2 regions of the Streptomyces sp. NPDC015032 genome follow, and region 2 is predicted to be linked to the other one. Evidence: riboswitches for the same ligand, from Rfam matches in the RefSeq annotation. Region 2 holds a riboswitch; the other holds the start of a gene.

The links. Region 2 has a riboswitch for cobalamin ahead of ACF08M_RS15790 (ABC transporter substrate-binding protein). Riboswitches for the same ligand answer to the same signal wherever they lie in the genome.
Region 1: linked by a shared signal. The riboswitch ahead of ACF08M_RS03225 (cobalamin biosynthesis protein) and the one ahead of ACF08M_RS15790 (ABC transporter substrate-binding protein) in region 2 are both predicted to bind cobalamin.

The regions. Positions count from the first base shown of each region.
Region 1 is NZ_JBIBVN010000002.1:63,947-67,741, reverse strand. It holds gene ACF08M_RS03230 (cobyric acid synthase) at 1-918, opposite strand, end outside; gene ACF08M_RS03225 (cobalamin biosynthesis protein) at 915-1,928, opposite strand; cobalamin riboswitch at 2,073-2,204, opposite strand; gene ACF08M_RS03220 (hypothetical protein) at 2,377-2,607, opposite strand; gene ACF08M_RS03215 (anion permease) at 2,653-3,795, opposite strand, start outside.
Region 2 is NZ_JBIBVN010000009.1:97,609-101,403, reverse strand. It holds gene ACF08M_RS15800 (response regulator) at 1-109, opposite strand, end outside; gene ACF08M_RS15795 (sensor histidine kinase) at 81-1,319, opposite strand; cobalamin riboswitch at 1,546-1,728, shown strand; gene ACF08M_RS15790 (ABC transporter substrate-binding protein) at 1,758-2,801, shown strand; gene ACF08M_RS15785 (FecCD family ABC transporter permease) at 2,861-3,795, shown strand, end outside.

The sequences.
Region 1 (3,795 bases), on a different contig from region 2:
GGCGTCGGCCAGTTCCTCGGCGCGGTCCACGAACCGGACGACGACGCCCGGTTCGGCGGCCAGCGCGTCCACGTCGGTGAAGTTCGACATCAGGGGCACGGCGCACACCGCGACGCGCAGCACCTCGTCGCCGTACGGCGGCGCGACGACCGATTCGCGTACGGCTCCGCGCAGCGCAGTGCCGTTCTTGAAAGCGGGCCGCAGCCCGTCCTCCTCGTCGATGCCGAGGCCGTGGGCGAAGGGCAGCACCCCGTACGTCTGCCGCCCGGTGATCCCGCGCAGCATTTCCAGGCCCGGCTCCAGCAGCGACACGTCACCCCGGAACTTGTTGACGAGGTACCCAGCGATCAGCGACTGGTCCTCGGCGTCGAGCAGCGCGGTCGTACCGAAGAACGAGGCGAAGACGCCCCCGCGGTCGATGTCGCCGACGACCACGACCGGGAAGCGGGCCGCCCGGGCGATGCCCATGTTCACGATGTCCGTGCGCCGCAGATTGATCTCGGCCGGACTGCCCGCCCCCTCGCAGATCACCGCGTCGTACGTGCCCCGAAGCTGCTCCAGACAGTCCACGACCGTGGAGAGCAGCGCTTCCTGCCGGCCCCCGTGGTAGCCGCGGGCGCTCATCTCGCCCACCGGCCTGCCCATCAGGACGACCTGACTGGAGCGGTCGCCGCCGGGCTTGAGCAGGACCGGGTTCATCAGCGCCGTCGGCTCCACCCGGGCGGCCTGTGCCTGCATGGCCTGGGCGCGGCCGATCTCGGCACCCTCGCGGGTGACGAACGAGTTCAGCGACATGTTCTGCGCCTTGAAGGGCGCCACTTTCACGCCCCGGCGCACGAGCCAGCGGCAGATGCCTGCCGTGACGACGCTCTTGCCCGCGTCCGAGGTGGTTCCGGCGACCAGCAGTCCGCCGCTCATGTCCGTCTCCGTCCTGCGATGCGCGTTCCTGCCCCATGGGTTCCCGCGGCCCGGCGGCCCGCGATCCGCCGTGCGGCGAGGCCCGCGCCCAGCCGTCCCGCCACGCACACGCCGAGGGCCAGCGCGCTCACCCGGCGCGACAGCCGTACCGCGCGTTCGATGTCCTCGGTCTCCACCGTCCGGCCCGTCTCCCCGCCCAGGACGGGACGGTGCTCGACCCGGCCGCCGTATGCGAGGGTCCCGCCGAGCCGTACGCCGAGCGCACCCGCGAACGAGGCCTCCACCGGCCCCGCGTTGGGGCTCGGGTGCTTGGCCGCGTCGGCCCGCCAGGCCCGTACCGCGCCACGTGGCCGCCCGCCGGCGGCCACCGCGAGCAGGGCCGTGAGCCGGGCACCCGGCCAACCCGCGAGGTCGTCGAGACGGGCCGAGGCCCAGCCGTAGCGACGGTGCCTGGCCGACTTGTGGCCGACCATGGCGTCGAGGGTGTTGGCGGCCCGGAAGCCGACGAGCCCGGGCACACCGGCCAGCGCGCCCCACACCAGGGCGCCGACCACGGCGTCCGAGGTGTTCTCGGCCACCGACTCCACCACGGCACGGGCGATCTGCGGCCCGTCGAGGGAGTGCGGGTCCCGCCCGCACAGATGCGGCAGCCGCTCGCGGGCACGCTCGATGTCACCGGCGGCCAGGGCGGCGCCGATGGTCCGGGCCTCACGCCCCAGGGACGTACCGCCGACGACGGACCAGGTGGCGGCCGCGGTCAGCGCGACGGAGGCGGCGGGGCGGCCGCGCACGGCACGGGTGATCAGCGCGGCACCACCCGCGGCGCCTCCGGCGCAGACAAGGGTGTGCAGCGCGCCCCACCCGCGGTGGTCGCGCCACAGACGGCGCTCGACGCCCGCCGCGGCCCGCCCGAAGGCGGCGACCGGATGCCCCCTGCGGGGGTCACCGAGCAGCAGATCGCCGATCAGACCGGCCGTGGCGCCGTACGCGAAGATGCGATCGGCACGCACGGCTCAACCGGCCGACGCGCCTCGGAGGACCTTCGTACAGGCGGCTCTCGACGAGAGCGCCACAGCAACGGACGCACGGCAGCCAGGCATGGCGATATGTCCTCACTCAGGGTCCGCGCCCTGGTTCGACGTGACCGGCGACGAGAGTCTCCTGGCTCCCGGATCCGCAGTTCCCCCGGCCTTCCAGCCCGCTCGCGCGCGCCGTGACTTCCGGTGTGGGGGACTGCTCCCCGGTGACAGTGGCGGGACCGCGCCGGATTCGCACCGGCTTCCTCTGCTGTCGCCGTAATTGGCTCCGGCAGTCCACCACGCTCTGCGATCGCCCGTCAACCTGCCGTTGACCTGCGACGGCGCAGTGTGCTGAGGCCCACACCGGGCCGGGGCACACCACAACGGGCCGGACACACCAGGGGTGTCCGGCCCGACGGGGGAGTGGGCGGGGGAGTGCTCAGGCGACGATCAGATAGATCCCGTACGCGACCGCCGCGGCGCACAGCGCGAAGCAGACGTACGCGCCGGCGCGGGCCAGCAGCAGCGAGCCGCCGGAGCCGCCCTGTGCCGCCGGTTCGGGCTGCTTGGAGAGGCCGACGATGCCCAGGGTGAAGAGGCCCACCAGCGCGACGGTGACGACGAGGGAGACGCCGAAGACGGAGCCGAGGGCTGCCCAGTCGATTTTCATGCTGAAATCCTTAGACGGACGGACGGCCGGGTCCGGGCGGACGGCCTAGACGGTGGCGGGTCGCGCCGGGTCCGGAGTGGTCCCGGCCGGGGCCGGAATGGTGGTCTTGAGGTCCTGGGCCGTCGCCTGCGCCACGGTGGGCGGCGGGATGACGGCGGCGATGGCCGTCGTGACGACGCCCGCGGGCTCGGCGTCGCCGCCCGTCGGTGCGACGTCGCCGTGGCCGACCGGCTTGCGGCGCGACACCAGCCAGATCGTCCCGGAGCCCGCGACCAGCAGCACCGCGACGACGACGACGCCCCAGGTGCCCTGCTTGGTGAGGAGTTCCGCGCCCGCGCCGACCAGGCCCGCGGCCGGCAGGGTCAGGCCCCAGGCGACGAACATCCGGGTGGCGGTGGACCAGCGGACCACGCCGCCCCGGCGGCCGAGGCCCGCGCCCATCACGGCGCCGGAGCAGGACTGGGTGGTGGAGAGGGAGAAGCCGAGGTGCGAGGAGGCCAGGATGACCGTGGCCGCACTGGTCTGGGCGGCGAAGCCCTGCGGCGGCCTGAGATCGGTGAGGCCGCTGCCCATGGTGCGGATGATGCGCCAGCCGCCCAGGTAGGTGCCGAGCGCGATGGCCGTACCGGCGCAGACGATGACCCAGACCGGCGGGTTGGAGCCGGGGTGCAGGACGCCACCGGTGACCAGCGCGAGGGTGATGATGCCCATGGTCTTCTGCGCGTCGTTGGTGCCGTGGGCGAGGGAGACCAGTCCGGCCGAGGCGATCTGACCGGCACGGTAGCCCTTTGCGGTGGCCTTCTCCTGGGCGTCGTTGCGGATCTTCCCGCCGATCCGGTACGTCAGCCGGGTGGCCAGCAGCGCGGCCAGACCTGCGACGATCGGGGCGGCGACCGCGGGGAGCAGCACCTTGGTGACGACGGTGCCGCCGTTGACCGACGACCAGCCCGCCGACATCACCGCCGCGCCGATCAGGCCGCCGAACAGGGCGTGCGAGGAGCTGGACGGCAGTCCGACCAGCCAGGTCAGCAGATTCCACAGGATGGCGCCGACGAGTGCCGCGAAGATGACTTCTGTCCGCAGCCCGTCCTCGTTGATGATCCCGCCGGAGATCGTCTTGGCGACCTCCACGGACAGGAACGCGCCGACGAGGTTGAGAACGGCGGACATGGCCACCGCTGTCTTCGG
Region 2 (3,795 bases):
CGTTGGATGCCTCCCCCACCGTCTCCATGTCGTCGGTGGAGTCGAACAGCATCTTGAAGGTGCCCCGTAGCAGGGCCTGGTCATCGGCAAGCAGTACGCGAACCGTCATTCCCGTCTCTCCTCGGTGGTTTGCCCATCACCAGGCCGGGACGCAGCGGAAGTTCGGCCGTCACGGTGAATCCGCCCTCCGGGCGCACTCCCGCGTACAGCCGGCCCCCGACCGTGGCAGCACGCTCGCGCATCCCGATCAGCCCGTGCCCCGTTCCCGGACGGGTGTGGTCCCGTCCGGCCCGTCCGTCGTCCTCGACGGTGATCGTCAGCCGCTCGGGGCGGTAGTGCAGGAACAAGCGGGCATGGTCGGCACCGGCGTGCTTGTGCACGTTCGTCAGGGCCTCCTGGACGATGCGGTACGCGGCCAGGTCGACCGTCGGCGCCAGCGGTTCGGCGATGCCCCGCCGGGTATGGCTCACGGTCAGACCGGCGCGCTCGAACGAGGCCAGAAGCGCCGGTACGCGCGCCAGGCCGGGCATCGGGTCACGCGGCGCCACCGGGTCGTCGGACTGCCGCAGCAGCCCCACGGTCACCCGCAGTTCGTCCAGCGCGGACCGACTGGTGTCCCGGATGTCCTCCAAGGCTGCCACGATCTGTTCCGGCCGCCGTTCCACCAGATGGACGGCCACGCCTGCCTGCGCGTTGATCAAGGCGATGTGGTGCGCGACGATGTCGTGCAGCTCGCGCGCGATCCGCACCCGTTCGGCCGCCACCCGTTGCTGCGCCTCCTGCTCACGCGTGCGCTCCGCGTGTTCCGCCCGCTCCTCCACGGCCGCCACATAGGCCCGCCGTGAGCGCAGCCCGTCCCCGACCGCGGCGGGCAGCGCCGTCCACGCCAGCATCGCCGCGTTGTCGGGGGCCAGCCATGCGTGCGGGTCGCACAGCACGGCGACGCCCACCAGAACGGAAGCCGCGAATATTGCCGCGGTCCAGGTGGCACGCCGGTCGGTCAGTGCGGCCACGGTGTAGACCGACACCAGGACCGGGCTGATCACCAGAGGGCTCTCGCGGAATCCGAGCACCTGAAAGGCCACCCCGCAGCCAACCGCGACGACCAGTACGCCGAAAGGGTGTTGCCGGCGCCACACCAGCGCGGAGCAACCGACACCTGCCAGCACCACGGCAGGCCACCGCAAGGAGACCGTGTGCTCGTGCGGTACGACCGAGGAAGCCACGACCGACAACAGGAACAGCGCAGCCAGGCCCAGTGCTTCCATCACACCGATCCGGGGCCGCGTCCATCGCCTCCAACCGCTGATCACCGCCATGCCACCACCGTAGGGTCAACGGCTGCATCGGGCATCGTCGCGCGAGGCGCGGACGCCTCGCCGGGCAGGGGCATCCCGGCCACCGGTCGCTGCCCGTTCGCGAGGCCTCGCCGGCGGAAAGCGGTCCACATCGCGCTGTACGTCCTGCGGCTCCGCCTTCCCAAGGACGAACCCGTTCGGCGACGTGCGATCACTCACATGGGCGCCCTTTGTGCGGCAGCCTCGTTGAAACGTAATATCGGCAGGTCATCGCCGCGACGGGAGACAGGAAGCCGGTGCGAATCCGGCACGGTCCCGCCACTGTGACCGGGGAGTACAACCCTTCGACATGCCCCTGCGCCCTGCGCGGGAAGGCGGGGGGAGCGTCGATCCGGGAGTCAGGACACTGGCCTGTCGCGGGCCCGTTTTGAGGAGCGCGGACTCCCCAGGAGGCTCTACGTGTACTTCGGCATACCCCGCCGCCCCTGTTTCCCCCATGCCCTCCCCCGTCGTGCCCTGCGCACCGTCGCCGCGGTCGTCGCCCTGTCCACCACCCTGCTGATCGCGGGCTGTGGCACGGGCGACGAATCCGCCGGGGACCCGAAGGCCGACGCGTCACCGGTCGAGGGCTTCCCGATCAGCATCGACAACTGCGGCGTGAAGACGACGTACGTCAGACCGCCCTCGCGGGCGGTCACCATCCATCAGCATCCGGCGGAACTGATGCTCGCCCTGGGCCTGAAGGACCGCATGGCCGGCACCGCCTTCCCCGACTCGGACGTCCTGCCCGGGCTGAAGAAGGACTTCGAGGCGATACCCGAACTGGCGAGGAAGGAGCCGTCCTTCGAGACCGTCCTCGACGCGGAGCCGGACTTCGTCTACGGCGGTTACGGCAGCGCGTTCGCGGAGAACGAGGGCCGTTCCCGCAAGGCGTTCGCCGACGCCGGCATCGACACCTACCTCAACCGCGAATCCTGCGGCAAGAAGCAGGTGACGATGAGCGACACCTACGACGAGATCCGCACCGTCGGCAGCATCTTCGGCGTCCCGGACCGCGCCGACAAGCTGGTGGCCGATCTCCGGGGACGCGTCGACAAGGCCACCACGGCGGTCGAGGGCAAGGCCGAAGTGTCCGTCTTCGTGTACGACAGCGGCGACAAGACGGCTTTCACCGCGGGTGGCAAGGGCCTGGGCAGCGAGCTGATCCGGCTGGCCGGCGGCCGGAACGTCTTCGCGGACCTCGACGGCGTCTTCGGAGATGTCTCCTGGGAGCAGGTCGTGGCCCGCAGGCCGGAGGTCATCGCCATCTACGACTACGCGGGTTCCGGAAGTGTCCAGCAGAAGAAGGAGTTCCTGCTCTCGCAGCCCGCACTCGCCGATGTCCCCGCCGTCAAGAACAAGCGGTTCGTGGTGCTGCCGCTGACCGAGACCCTGGTCGGCATCCGGTCGGCGTACGCGGTCGACGGCCTGGCCCGCGGCCTGCATCCCGAGAGCTTCCGGTGACAAGGACGCCCGCGAAGACCGACGCCCCCGACGCGCCGGCGGCTCGGAGCGGGCGCCGCATGAACCGGCCGGGTGGCATCACCCTCGCGCTCACGTCGGCCGTCCTCGCGCTGCTGCTGGTGCTCTCCGCCACGGCCGGCCTGTCCATCGGCTCGGTACACGTGCCGCCCGGCCAGGTGTGGGGCATCGTGACACATGCCCTGGGCGCCGACTGGACGGATCCCGACTGGTCCCGGGCGCGGGAGACGATCGTCCTCGACGTGCGCGCACCGCGCGTGCTGCTCGGGGCCGTGACCGGTGCCGGGCTCGCGGTGGTGGGCACCGCCATGCAGGCCCTGATCCGCAACCCGCTTGCCGAGCCGTACCTCTTGGGCGTCTCCTCCGGAGCCTCTCTCGGCGCGGTCTCGATGATCGTCTTCGGCGCGAGTGTGTTCGGGCCGGTGCCGATGTCGGCCGCCGCGTTCGCCGGTGCCCTGGGCTCGCTGGTGGTGGTGTACGCGACTGCCCGCACCGGCGGACGCATCACCTCGGTGCGGCTCGTGCTGTCCGGCGTGGCGACCGCGGCGGTGCTCACCGCGGTGATGGACCTGCTGCTGCTCACCGCCGGCCGGGGCCACGAGGCCCGCGCGGTGCTCGCCTGGACCCTCGGCGGCCTCGGCGGCGTCAGCTGGGGCACGTTGTGGCTGCCCAGCGCGGCCCTGCTGCTCGGCATCGCCGTCCTCCTGGTGCAGGCACGGCACCTGAACCTGCTGCTGGCGGGTGAAGAGGCCGCCACGACGATGGGACTGGACGTGGCCCGGTTCCGGACCCGCATGTTCATCATGCTGTCCCTCGTCACCGGGGTACTGGTCGCGGCGGCCGGACCAATCGGCTTCGTCGGCCTGATGCTGCCGCACATCGTGCGTCTCTTCGTAGGCGGCGACCACCGTCGTGTGCTGCCGACGGCCGCACTGGGCGGAGCGGTCTTCCTGATCTGGGCCGACATCGCCGCTCG